Regions from separate parts of the Pseudoalteromonas sp. M8 genome, predicted to be linked through region 3. Evidence: predicted binding sites of a transcription regulator. Region 3 holds the regulator's gene; each other region holds the start of a gene.
What was found. Region 3 encodes FliA, which starts transcription of late flagellar genes. Its sites were predicted from a motif close to CTAAAGNTNNNNNNNNNNNNGCCGATA; they were not measured.
Positions count from the first base shown of each region.

Region 1 (4,283 bases), 2.0 Mb from region 3:
CCTCCGAAGAAGCTAGATAGCGATCAAGCGGTAATCGATTTTGTTTCGAGCAATGCAGACGCAATTGGTTATATCGATGCTACTAAAGTAACCGGTGCCGTCAAAGTGATTGGTAAATACTAGGGCCTGTTGACCTTTGCTGTTTGATTTTTGTTCTTCTGAGTGGGTTTTGGTCGCGACGCCCGACTTGCCGCCTAGTGATCTAGGCAAAAGTTGAGCAACAATGAACAAAGCGCACTCAGGTGAACCCAAAGGGCAGCGCTTGATTGGCATTTCTACTGTGTTCTCGCCTGACTCACATAGAATGACTATGCTACGCAGGCTCTGCCTTGTATAAATACCAATCAAACTGCTGCAAAAGCAAACTTGAAAGATAAACAGGCCCTAATATTCCTCATCAAATAAAAACAGCCACTTAATGTGGCTGTTTTTATTTATCGTTTAAAAATTAAAGCATTAGACTCTAAATTTTGAGGTTGCATCTTTCAAGTTATCGGACAATACATGGAGATTCTCAGCAACGTCTTGTACTTCATTCAACGCTTGCATTGTGTCTTGGAAAGACTGGTGCATAGATGTCACATTGTTTACTACCATAGCGGCTACCGAGGTCTGCTCCTCCGTTGCCGCAGCAATTTGACCATTCATGCTATTAATTGACAAGATTTGTGCTGCTATCTGCTCAATCGACTGCCCAGTTTGTGCTGCAGCTTCAGCATTATTAATTGCCATACTGCTTGCACTTGTCATTGCTTTCACCGCTTGATTTGCCGCTTCTGTTAGCACATTTAAAAGTTCTCTTATCTCATTGGTCGACTTTGCTGTTCTTGAGGCTAATTCGCGGACTTCATCAGCAACCACCGCAAAACCTCGACCTTGCTCACCAGCACGAGCCGCCTCAATCGCAGCATTCAAGGCAAGTAAATTGGTTTGCTCTGCAATTGATGTGATCACATTTAAGATTTGCGTCACGTTCTGTGTATCATCAGCTAGCTTATTGATCGTCTCTGCTGCATGATTAATTTCTTCACTTAACGCTTGTGATTCGTTAACTGACACCTGAATTTGGCGCTTACTCTGCTCAACTTCTTGTTCGGCCAGCTGAGCAGCATCAGAAGCTTGTGACGCTGAATGAGAGATATCACCCACACTTAACCGCATTTCTTCCATAGATTGACGTACTACTTCCGCGTCATGCGTTTGTTGATTAGTTGCCCCCTCAGCTTTTTCCATCCCCTGAATAAGGCGACTTGAGTCTTTCATCAGAGGTTCGACGACACTCATCACCTCAACAACAGCCCCTTTTAGTAACCCGACAAATTCATTAAAGTTTATGGATACCTGGCCAATTTCATCGTGAGAGCGCACATTGAGCGTGGTGGACAAAGAACCCTGCCCTTGCGCTAATAGTTTCAGATTTTGCGCCGCATCCTTAGCAGAGTTGCCTATACCTCTTGCGATCATAACCGCTAAGAAAACCAGCACAAGTAAAGAAATAACGGCCACAATCAACATTATCGTGAGCGCGTTTGCTGAGCGCTCTTCGGTATTTTGAAGTAATTCAACAAAACGATCATTCGCGTTCGTTTTAGCCTTGGTAAAATCTGCGACTAAGCCTTCGTAGATTTCAGTTTTCTTTTTGGCATCTTCTTGGATACGGGAAAAATCAGCTGTACCATCTATCATTCCTCCAGCAATTTGTTGCGCAATTTTGCCGTACTGCGTAAGTTCATCGCTATTATCTGAGGGCATAAAGCCACTTTGTACCGACTCAATTTTTTGCAAGTTAGCTTGGATTTGCTGTTGATATTCTTTTGCTTTATCTAATAATTCAGCATCCCCGAAGGTTACAGATTGAGTGAATAGCTCATCTAAATTCTGCAGCTTATTTGCGTTTTCTGTGGCGAGGTTAAGAATTTTGTATGTCTGCTCCTCTAATTCATTTAAGGCCCTTTGGTTAGAACTAATAGCGTTGTAATTAACAAACACGATAACCACAAAAGCGACAACCGCAACGAGCGTAATTGCGTGGATCTTTTTGGTGATACTAAGATCAGCAAAAGCAGTACCTAGACTCATATATACACCTTTTGAAGTAAGACGAGTTCATTATCGACTGATTTATTATAAATTTTAACTAAATATAGAATATTTCCAGCTTTTTTGCCGCTTGAGGATGAAGATTTAAACAAATTATTCAATCTGGGAACATAGAAGTGTGAAAATAAAAAATGCCGCTCAACGAGCGGCATCAATAACAACAAGTAATTAGCGGGTTGAGTAATTGATTAAAGTAAACCTAACTTTTTCAATTCACGTGTCGCCATTTCGCTAGAAAGAGGAACGTAACCATCTTTCTCAACGATCTTTTGACCTTCTTTAGACAATACCATCTTCAAGAATTCAGCTTCGATAGGTGCTAATTCTTTATTAGGGTGCTTGTTCACATATAGGTATAGGAAGCGAGACAGTGGGTATTTGCCCTGTGCCACATTTTCTAATGTTGCATCAACGTAGTTCGTGCCTTTTTTCGCTAATGGTACGGTACGTACGCCTGACGTTTTATAACCGATACCAGAATAACCAATCGCATTCACTGAAGACGAGATAGACTGTACTACAGACGCAGAACCTGGCTGCTCGTTAACATTATTGCGGAAGTCACCTTTACACAGTGCTTTTTTCTTGAAGTAACCATAAGTACCAGATACTGAGTTACGACCATAAAGCTGAATATCTTTTGCTGCCCAATCACCCGTTAGACCAACATCACTCCAGCGATTTGCCTGTGCTGCCGAACCACACTTGCGCGTTGAAGAGAAGATTGAATCAACCTGTTCAATTGTTAAGCCTTCAATTGGGTTATCTTTGTGTACAAATACTGCGAGCGCATCAATTGCTACGCGGATTTCTGTTGGCTTATAACCATAACGCTTTTCAAAAGCTTCGATTTCTTTTGATTTCATCTTACGGCTCATTGGGCCGAAGTTTGCCGTTGCTTCCGTTAGTGCAGGTGGCGCAGTAGAAGAACCAGCAGCTTGGATTTGGATATTTACGTTAGGGTAAATTCTTTTATATTCTTCTGCCCAAAACGTCATCATGTTGGCAAGCGTATCAGAACCTACAGAAGAGAAGTTTCCTGAGATACCGCTGGTTTTATTATACTCTGGTAACTTTTCGTCTAAAGCAGATACTTGAGTAGAAACTAATGTAGTAATAGCCACACCCATTGCGGCAACTAAGCTTTTAAATTTCATTGGGGTCACTCCAGTTGTTGGTCCCAGTTATTTTACGCAGCTCATTGTGCAGCGATAAAATGACAATAAAATTACTCTTAAATTACACTTTTATGACTTTCATCATTTGTCATAAAAATTCGCTTTTGTTTGGGGAAAGCAAACCAAAAGCGAGAGCCTTCACCCACTTTGCTTTCAATATGTAAAGCTGAGTCATGACGAGACAACACATGTTTAGTAATTGCTAAACCAAGACCCGAACCGCCTGTTTTTCGGCTTCGTGCTTTATCCACACGGTAAAAACGTTCAGTTAGTCGGTTAATGTGTTCGGGCGCAATACCATCACCATTATCGACGACACTAAACGTCGGCAAGTCGTTTTCTAAATACCAACGTACACGAATGTGCCCACCGGGTCTGGTGTAATGAATAGCATTAAAAATTAAATTTGAGTAAGCACTGCGTAACTCATCCCCAGCCCCTTTGATATCCAAAGTCGGATCAATATCAAAAACGAGCTCATGGCCCTTTTCCTGATTAAGTGACTTCGCTTCGGTATGAATAAGATCAAGCATGGCAGGAATATTCACGGCTTTGTCATTGTCTTGCTTTCTCGCCCCTTCGATTCGAGACAAGGAAAGAAGTTGATTTACCAGACTATCCATCCGTTTACACTGATCTATCATAGTGCCATGTGCTTTAGCCCACATCGCGGGGGGTGGCATATTATCGCTATCCATCATCTCTAGATAGCCAGCCATGACGGTTAGCGGCGTCCTTAGCTCATGAGATACATTTGCGACAAAGTCTTTGCGCATTTGCTCTAATTGCTTTAGTCGGCTGACATCACGCGCCACTAGCATAAGCTGCTCGGCATAAGGCATGACTCGTATTTCCAACACTTGCTCATGTGCAAGTCCGGTCTCAAGCTCTAATGCTTCATCAAAGCGATGTTCATGCATGTATTTTACAAATTTAGGATCTCGGATAAGGTTATCCAATCTTTGACCATGATCTGTAGGCCATTGCAAACCTAACACTTTCAAA
Region 1 covers NZ_CP047240.1:3,650,620-3,654,902, forward strand. The annotation lists gene GSF13_RS21300 (phosphate ABC transporter substrate-binding protein) at 1-123, shown strand, start outside; gene GSF13_RS21305 (HAMP domain-containing methyl-accepting chemotaxis protein) at 457-2,079, opposite strand; gene GSF13_RS21310 (phosphate ABC transporter substrate-binding protein) at 2,289-3,257, opposite strand; gene phoR (phosphate regulon sensor histidine kinase PhoR) at 3,335-4,283, opposite strand, start outside.
Region 1: a site for FliA is predicted at 2,111-2,137, ahead of GSF13_RS21305 (HAMP domain-containing methyl-accepting chemotaxis protein). Genes of this name have one in related genera too.

Region 2 (4,283 bases), 2.0 Mb from region 3:
CGTGGTTTTGGTTTTGTTGAGATGTCTAAGCAAGATGCAGAAAAGGCGATTACTCAACTCAATGAACGTGAATTTCAACAACGTACATTAAAAGTAAGAGAAGCAAAGCAAAAGCCTGAAGGTGAGATGGATCACTCACCCGCTTAATTAATCTTTATTTAAATTAATAATAGAGATTACTTCTTTACTACCCATTACTGGTGCCGTTGCATAGAAACGCACTTTCGATGCACTCGGCACCTTTTCTCCTACTACTATTTGACTTCCCAACAATGACACTGCGCGATTGGCTATTGCTTTGCCAGAATCAACCAGCTCAACATGCTTCTGTAAGCAATTCTTGATATCGTGAGCTATCAACGGAAAATGTGTACATCCCAACACGAGCCTATCAACAGTGGCTGGAATGTAAAGCCGGTCTATTTCCGCGCAAAGTGCCTCTTTATCCAACTCGTTATGCCAATAAAAGTGCTCAGCGATCCTTACAAGCTCCGTTGAATGCAAAGTTTCAACTTTACAACCTGAGGTAAAATCCATGATGAGCTTATGTGTATAAGCATTATTTGACGTTGCCGGTGTTGCCAATAGTGCGATGTGCTTGGTCTTTGAACTAGACGCAGCAGGCTTAACAGCAGGAACAACACCTATAATTGGAATCTGGGTATGTTTTCTGGCTTCTTCCAACGCGTATGTTGAAGCGGTATTACATGCAATAACGATAAGATCAACATTGCCCAAGTATTGCTGTTGCCAACGAATAAGTCCCTTGATACGTGATTTGATTAGCTCTTGAGGCTGAAGGCCATATGGGAGAAAAGCGTTGTCCATAACATAACTAAATGAAACCCCCTGCAAACATACCTTTAAGTGCGACAGCACACTGGTGCCACCGATCCCCGAATCGAAAACCAAAATATGCGACAAACTTCATACCTCAAATCAATGAAGTATGAAGTTTGCCATGAGTCCTCGCGAAAATAAACTGGCTTAGCTTGTTTGTTTTTGCTCAACTTGCTCTTTATTTAGTTCATTCAGTTTACTAAAAAAGCTACTAGCATAATCCAAAAATTCATTTAGTCTCGACTGACCTTCATTCATCCAAGCAAGCAGGTTTGGCAACTCATTATCGGCATTGAGTCCCTTAGCTTGCTCTTGCACATCTGCTAACTGCTTATTCAGTGGCATAAATGCCTTCTCTAAGTCTTTCATTGGATTGCCTTGCTGATATTGAGCAATCGCAGCAGATGTTTTACTTTGTCTTAAATCCATCGTGAAATTAGTGATCTGATCTGAGTTTAAGCTAAGCGACTTTGCCAAATCGAAAGCTTCATCGTATTCACCACCGAAAAAAGAATCACTGACATTACGGATATCTTCCATCATATCGTTAATTGCCTGCTGCTCCTCTTCGTTCAGCTCACCATTTACCTTAATTGAGAAACTGACTTCGTGAGAGGACTTAGTGCCATATGCCATGCCATAATCATTACCTTTTTGCGCAACACTCGCAGCGGCTCCCTGAGCATACGCATCGGAGAATGAAATAACGACTTCATCCCCTTCAGCTGTAGTAAATGCATATTCAGCCTGATTAGAAAGACTCGCAAACTGTGCGGCACTGATCGCTAATGCCTTTGGCGACTTTTCTTCAAACAATTCTTTTTCAAAATCATCTAAACCTTTAAAAATCCCTTCTCGTGATTTTTCAATACCATCTTCGATGTCGGAATTGAAAGCGCCCATGCCTTTTAACTCTTCGCTGGCTTCATCAATACCCTGCAGCACGCCCTTACGTGCCCCATCTAGCATGGATTTCAATTCGTCATCATTTTTGCCGTCGACTTTGGCTTTCTTCACTGCCCCCTGAACAAAATCGAGTACATTTTTGACAATAGATTCAAAATCAAATAGTGGCTTGTCTTTTTTATCTTGTGTCGGCTTCTCAATCCCCAACGCTTCTGCAAGCTTATCATCAAGAATTTTAGCTGCTAGCTTAGATTTATTCCCCGCATAGCTGTCCGAATTAATTTGGATATTTGGTCCTATCCCTTTGCTCTTTCCAGGCTTATGCTGCATCGCTGGATTGAGCAACTGATTTAATTGCCCGATTTTCATGGTATGCCCTCCAATATATTAGTTAGATTATCGGCATATTTGCGCAAAGCTAAAGTATAATGATTAAAAAAACAGCAAACCAGACGCATCAGTGATGCTAGACTGGACAAATTAGCAACGCTCCCTAAAATAGCGCCTCTTAATTCAACATAGATGGTTTTAGCATGGCAGTAATAAAAATTGATGATTCAGCATACGAGCAACAGTTAGCAGATAAAGCTGAGCGTATCACAACACAATTTGCACAGTTTGATGCACCTGCACTTGAAGTGTATGAATCTGCAACTCGCCATTACCGCCAGCGCTGTGAATTTAGAGTATGGCATGAGGGTGAAGATCTGTTTCACATCATGTTTGACCAGCAAACAAAAGAAAAGATCCGTGTTGATAGCTTTGATCCTGGTGCGCCGCTTGTCAATGAAATGATGCAGGTGATGATACATCAGCTGAAAGGCAACGAAATATTGCGTCGTAAACTGTTTCAGATCGACTACCTCACGACACTGAGTGGTGAAGTACTGATCAGCTTGCTTTATCACAAGCAGTTAGATGAAGCGTGGCAAACCGCGATGCAGACATTGAGAGCCGAGTTGCAACAAACCTATAAAGTTGATTTTATCGGTCGTGCTAGAAAACAAAAGGTTGTGTTTGGCAACGACTATGTAACTGAAAAACTAAGCGTTAACGGTAAAGAGTATATTTATCAGCAGGTTGAGAACAGCTTTACGCAACCGAATGCGGAAGTGAATCAGAAAATGCTAGCTTGGGCGCAGTCCATCGGTGAACCGCTAAGCAACGATCTACTTGAGCTTTATTGTGGTAACGGTAACTTTTCAATTGCGTTGGCTGGTTCATTCAATAAAGTGCTGGCTACGGAGATCTCTAAATCATCAGTAAAGTCTGCACAATTTAATATTGCAGCAAACAAAGTCGATAACTTAGATATTATTCGCATGTCGAGTGAAGAGTTTACACAAGCCATGAAAGGGCAGAAGTTTTCTCGATTAGATGGTATTGATTTACAGTCCTATGATTGCCAAACGATTCTTGTCGACCCGCCTCGTGCTGGTATGGATGAATTAACCTGTCGCTTAGTCAGCAACTACGACAACATTATTTATATCTCATGTAATCCAGACACATTAGAGCGTGATTTAGCCTTGTTATGTGAAACACATAAAATCGCACGCATGGCAATTTTCGATCAGTTCCCTTATACCCATCATATTGAATCTGGCGTTTACTTAGTGAGAAAGTGATCTCTAACGATTAACGACTGGCTGCCATCGCTGTGATAAGTGCTGGCAGTTGAGTTTCGCTAAAGACTTGAATACCGGATTGCTGTAATAAAGACGCCGTTAGCCCCTGCCCTACTATTTTTTTACCTGTATGACTACCATCGTAAATCAGATTGCTGCCGCAAGACGGACTGGACTCTTTTAACAACGCAAACTTTATATCGTGCTGAAGACAAGCCGCTAGCGCTTTTTTAGCACCGAGTTCAAACGCGGTGGTAAAATCATCCCCTTGTTTACTCAAAACTTTACCATCTGCTATTTCAGCCGATGGGCGAGGTGTTGGTAAACCACCAGATACTTCGGGGCACAGCGGTAAGACCCAATTTTTTTGCCGCCAATACTGCAAGGTATTATCTTGAAGGCTTTGTGAAGAGGCGTCATACCTCACCGGATAACCTAATAAACAGCTAGAAACTAAAACTTTAAACATAAAAAAGCCCCGCAACAATTGCAGGGCTAGTCTAATACAAATTAGATTTTATTTCTTTGCTAAATAATTCACCAAAGCTGCAATTTGCTCAGGCTTAGTCGTACCAGACTCACGAAGCAATAGCTTGTATTTACCGTTTACCACGAACATTGGTACCCCTGTTAGCGCGCCTTTATCAGAAAGTGTCTTCTGCATTCGTTGCATTTTTGAAGCTTTAGTACGAACAGAGAAACTGGCATAAAGTTTATCAAACTTCTCTTCTTCAACACCTTGTGCAATAAAGATATCTTTTACATCAGCAAGTTCATTGATTTTTGCGCGCTTGCCATGGATATGATTAAACATGGCTGCAACTATCTTGTCTTTTTGTGGCAGCACTTCAGCAGTTGCAAGTGCTTGTGCCAACACCTGTTGGATCTCAGGCTCTCTTGGACCAACAA
Region 2 covers NZ_CP047240.1:3,987,810-3,992,092, forward strand. The annotation lists gene GSF13_RS22745 (RNA-binding protein) at 1-147, shown strand, start outside; gene murI (glutamate racemase) at 148-924, opposite strand; gene GSF13_RS22755 (DUF5610 domain-containing protein) at 988-2,115, opposite strand; gene trmA (tRNA (uridine(54)-C5)-methyltransferase TrmA) at 2,280-3,374, shown strand; gene GSF13_RS22765 (DUF523 domain-containing protein) at 3,385-3,843, opposite strand; gene GSF13_RS22770 (thiol:disulfide interchange protein DsbA/DsbL) at 3,892-4,283, opposite strand, start outside.
Region 2: a site for FliA is predicted at 2,144-2,170, ahead of GSF13_RS22755 (DUF5610 domain-containing protein). Genes of this name have one in related genera too.

Region 3 (4,283 bases):
AGTCGGGGATTGATACAGAGCAAATGTTAAGCAGCCAACGTAAAACACAAACTGCTGCGCCGGCGTACCAAGCGAAGCCACAGCAAGCTCGTCGCCAATCTTTTGACTTTGATGATGATGGATTTGAGCAACCACAGCAGTGGAGCGAGTCTGATGAATTAGACAACGGTTTTGGTGATGATTTACCTGAGTTAAATGCCAAGCCTGACGAAATGAGTGCAATGCGCGAAGAAATGAACGCTATTCGTCAATTACTTGAACATCAAGTATCTGGTCTAATGAAACAAGAAATGGCTCGTCGCGATCCAACCCGTGCGTGCCTTGTAGATCGTCTGGAAGGAATGGGCATAGACAAAGACGTTGCAGAGCAAATGGCATGTTTTATCCCTGATGATGTGTCTCGTAAAGAAGCTTGGGACGCGCTGTTGAATATGGTAATTAACCAAATGCACACCACCAACAATGATATTCTTCGTCAAGGTGGCGTATTTGCAATGGTTGGTCCAACAGGTGTTGGCAAAACCACAACGGTTGCAAAATTAGCGGCATTAGGCGCACAAAAATACGGTGCAGATAAAGTGGCGCTAATAACCACCGATACCTATAGAATTGGCGCTTACGAGCAACTAGCTACCTATGGTAGAATCATCGGTTGTCCGGTTAAACAAGTTAAAGATGCAAATGAACTTGCAGAAGTGCTTTATCATTTACGCAATAAGCGTCTAGTATTAATAGATACGGCGGGAATGAGTCAAAGAGATTTGCGCTTAACTGAACAGTTAAATACACTTATGCGTAGCGCGAGTGTAGATATTCGTAGCTATTTAGTGTTGAGTGCGACAGCACAGATGAATGTGTTACAAGAAACAGTAAGACACTTCAAAAAAGTAAATTTAAGTGGCTGTATTTTCACAAAACTTGATGAAAGTCTAAGTTTGGGTGAGATAATTAGCATAGCGATTCAAAATCGCTTGCCAATAGGGTATCTTACCAACGGTCAGCGAGTGCCAGAAGACATTCGCGTAGCAAATGCTCAAAAGCTAGTAAAAAAGGCTGAGCAATTGTATTTAAAAAGAATAAAAGCACAGCACTCTCGACGTGTACCTGTAGCGTCAGAGTCAGTAGGAATGTATGATTAACACAGTTTTAGATCAAGCAAGTGGCCTGCGTAGAATGAGTCAAAATAGCAACCAGGGTGTAAAAGTAATAGCCGTGACCGGTGGTAAAGGTGGGGTGGGTAAAACCAATGTCTCGCTCAATACTGCCATCGCTATGGGCCAACAAGGACAGCGAGTTCTCGTTTTAGATGCGGACTTGGGCTTGGCAAACTGTGATGTGATGTTAGGGCTCCGAGTAGAAAAGAACCTTTCACATGTGTTGTCGGGTGAATGTGAACTAGATGAGATTCTCGTAGAAGGTCCCGCTGGTATCAAAATTGTGCCAGCTACTTCGGGTTCTCAAAGCATGGTGGAGTTGACTCCCGCAGAGCATGCTGGACTTATTCGCGCATTTAGCGAGCTTAACACTCAATTTGATGTTTTAATTGTTGATACCGCAGCTGGTATCTCAGATATGGTTCTGAGCTTCTCTCGAGCTGCACAAGATGTGATGGTTGTTGTGTGTGATGAACCGACTTCTATTACGGATGCTTATGCGTTGATCAAAGTTTTAAGCAGAGAGCATGGCGTTTATCGTTTTAAAATAGTTGCCAATATGGTCCGCAGTATGCGTGAAGGGCAAGAATTATTTGCTAAACTTTCAAAAGTTACAGACCGTTTTCTTGATGTAGCATTGGAATTAGTGGCCACAGTACCATTTGACGAAAACATGCGTAAGTCCTCTCGTAGACAAAGAGCAATCGTGGATTTATTTCCGAGCTCTCCAGCAGCAGTTGCAATTAAAGGACTTGCTGCCAAGGCAGTTAAATGGCCAATTCCTCATCAACCTTCCGGTCATCTAGAATTTTTCATTGAACAACTTGTAAACGGGTGATTATGGCTTCTCCGGTCAACAGAGCTGCGGGATATCAAACTTCTGACCATATCCATAAAGTGGTCGAGAGGCATGCTCCACTTGTCAAAAAAGTGGCATGTCACCTGATCGCTCGGCTTCCGGCAAGTGTGCAGCTCGACGATCTAATTCAATCAGGTATGATTGGATTGATTGAAGCATCTAAAAATTTCGATGCTACTAAAGGTGCTAGTTTCGAGACCTTTGCGGGGATACGCATCCGAGGTGCAATGCTAGATGAAATCCGTCGCGGAGATTGGGCCCCTCGGTCCGTACATAAAAACAGCAGAATGGTAGCCGAAGCGATATCTGAGCTCGAATCTCTCCTTGGCCGCGAACCAAAAGACACTGAAATCGCTGAAAAACTTGATATATCTTTAGATGAGTACCATCATATTTTACATGATGTAAATGCAAGTAAAGTCATCGGCATTGAGGATCTAGGGGTTGATGAAGATGTGATAACCCCAGCAAACAGCGATTTTGCGCTAGACAAACCGTTTAATAACGTTAAAAATGAACGTTTTAACGAGTCTTTAGTAAATGCTATCAAAGCACTACCCGAAAGGGATGCTCTGGTGTTGTCACTTTACTATAACGACGAAATGAATTTAAAAGAGATTGGTGCCATCCTTGATGTCAGTGAATCTCGAGTAAGCCAAATTCACGGTCAGGCAATGATAAAGCTCAAAGCTAAAATCAATGACTGGATAAATTAGAGTACATAAAATAGTTGGGTTCGAACCTCACTGGAGGAAGTTTTGGATAAGAACATGAAGATTCTCGTGGTTGATGATTTCTCTACTATGAGAAGAATAATCAAAAACCTATTAAGAGATTTAGGCTTTACCAATGTTCAAGAAGCTGATGATGGTAGTACAGCACTTCCGATGCTACAAAATCAGGAGTTTGACTTTGTAGTAACTGATTGGAACATGCCGGGCATGCAAGGTATTGATCTGCTTCGTGCAATACGCGCAGATGAAAAGCTTAAGCACATTCCAGTGTTGATGGTTACCGCAGAAGCGAAAAAAGAACAAATTGTTGCAGCAGCGCAAGCTGGGGTGAACGGATATATTGTTAAACCGTTTACTGCAGGTACGCTCAAGACTAAGCTTGAAAAAGTATTTGAGCGACTAGGCTAAACAGCAAGGGGATATGGCCTATGTCTGTAAATGCTGCGCCGCAAATTACACTTGAACAAGCCAAGCAACTTGTTGAGCTACTAGAGCAAGGTGAACAAGAAAAAGCTGACCAGCTGATTTTAGAAGCTGCTAACAAAGAGCAATCGGAGTTATTTGCAGAAGTTGGAAAGCTAACTCGCCAATTACACGAGTCCTTGAAGAACTTTGAGCTGGATACTCGACTCTCAGATCTCACGACAGAGGCTATACCTGACGCCAAGCAGCGTCTTAATTATGTTATGGAAATGACAGAAAGCGCTGCTAATAAAACGATGGACGCGGTCGAAGAAAGCTTACCTCTTGCGCAGAATCTTGCGGATGAGTTAGCACAAATAAAGCCCACTTGGGATCGGTTGATGAGCAGAGATATTCAACTCGGTGAGTTTAAATCTCTGTGTCATGATCTCGACAGCTTTATGCAGACTTCAAAGACACGTACAGACGAATTACAAGGCTTAATGACTAATGTGCTGATGGCGCAAGACTATCAGGATTTGACTGGGCAGGTCATCCGTCGAGTCATTGAGCTTGTGAGAGAAGTAGAAGATAGTCTCATTCACCTTCTAACTGTGTTTGGTACTTCGGATGAAGCGCCTGCTGTTGCAGAAAATGCGAATGAAAACGAAATAAAAACAACTGAGACTATCAGTGATGAATTGTCTGGACCTGAAGGTCCAATTATTGACGCTGAATCGCGAGATGACGTGGTTTCTGGTCAAGACGAAGTCGATGACTTGCTATCTAGTTTAGGCTTCTAGTTGGAGAGTGTGTATGAGCTTTGAAGTCGATGAAGATATCTTGCAGGACTTTCTTGTTGAAGCAGGCGAAATATTAGAACTGTTATCTGAACAGCTTGTTGAACTAGAAAATAATCCCGAAGATAAAGAACTTCTCAATGCGATTTTCCGTGGCTTCCATACTGTTAAAGGTGGAGCAGGCTTCCTCGGTATGACCGAACTGGTTGATGCCTGTCACGGTGCAGAGAACGTGTTTGATGTACTAAGACAAGGGCAGCGAAAAGTAACGTCAGAATTAATGGATGTTATTTTGCAATCTTTGGATACGATCAACGAAATGTTCGCTTGTATT
Region 3 covers NZ_CP047240.1:1,607,577-1,611,859, forward strand. The annotation lists gene flhF (flagellar biosynthesis protein FlhF) at 1-1,139, shown strand, start outside; gene GSF13_RS11885 (MinD/ParA family protein) at 1,132-1,992, shown strand; gene GSF13_RS11890 (RNA polymerase sigma factor FliA) at 1,995-2,729, shown strand; gene cheY (chemotaxis response regulator CheY) at 2,772-3,155, shown strand; gene GSF13_RS11900 (protein phosphatase CheZ) at 3,176-3,952, shown strand; gene GSF13_RS11905 (chemotaxis protein CheA) at 3,966-4,283, shown strand, end outside.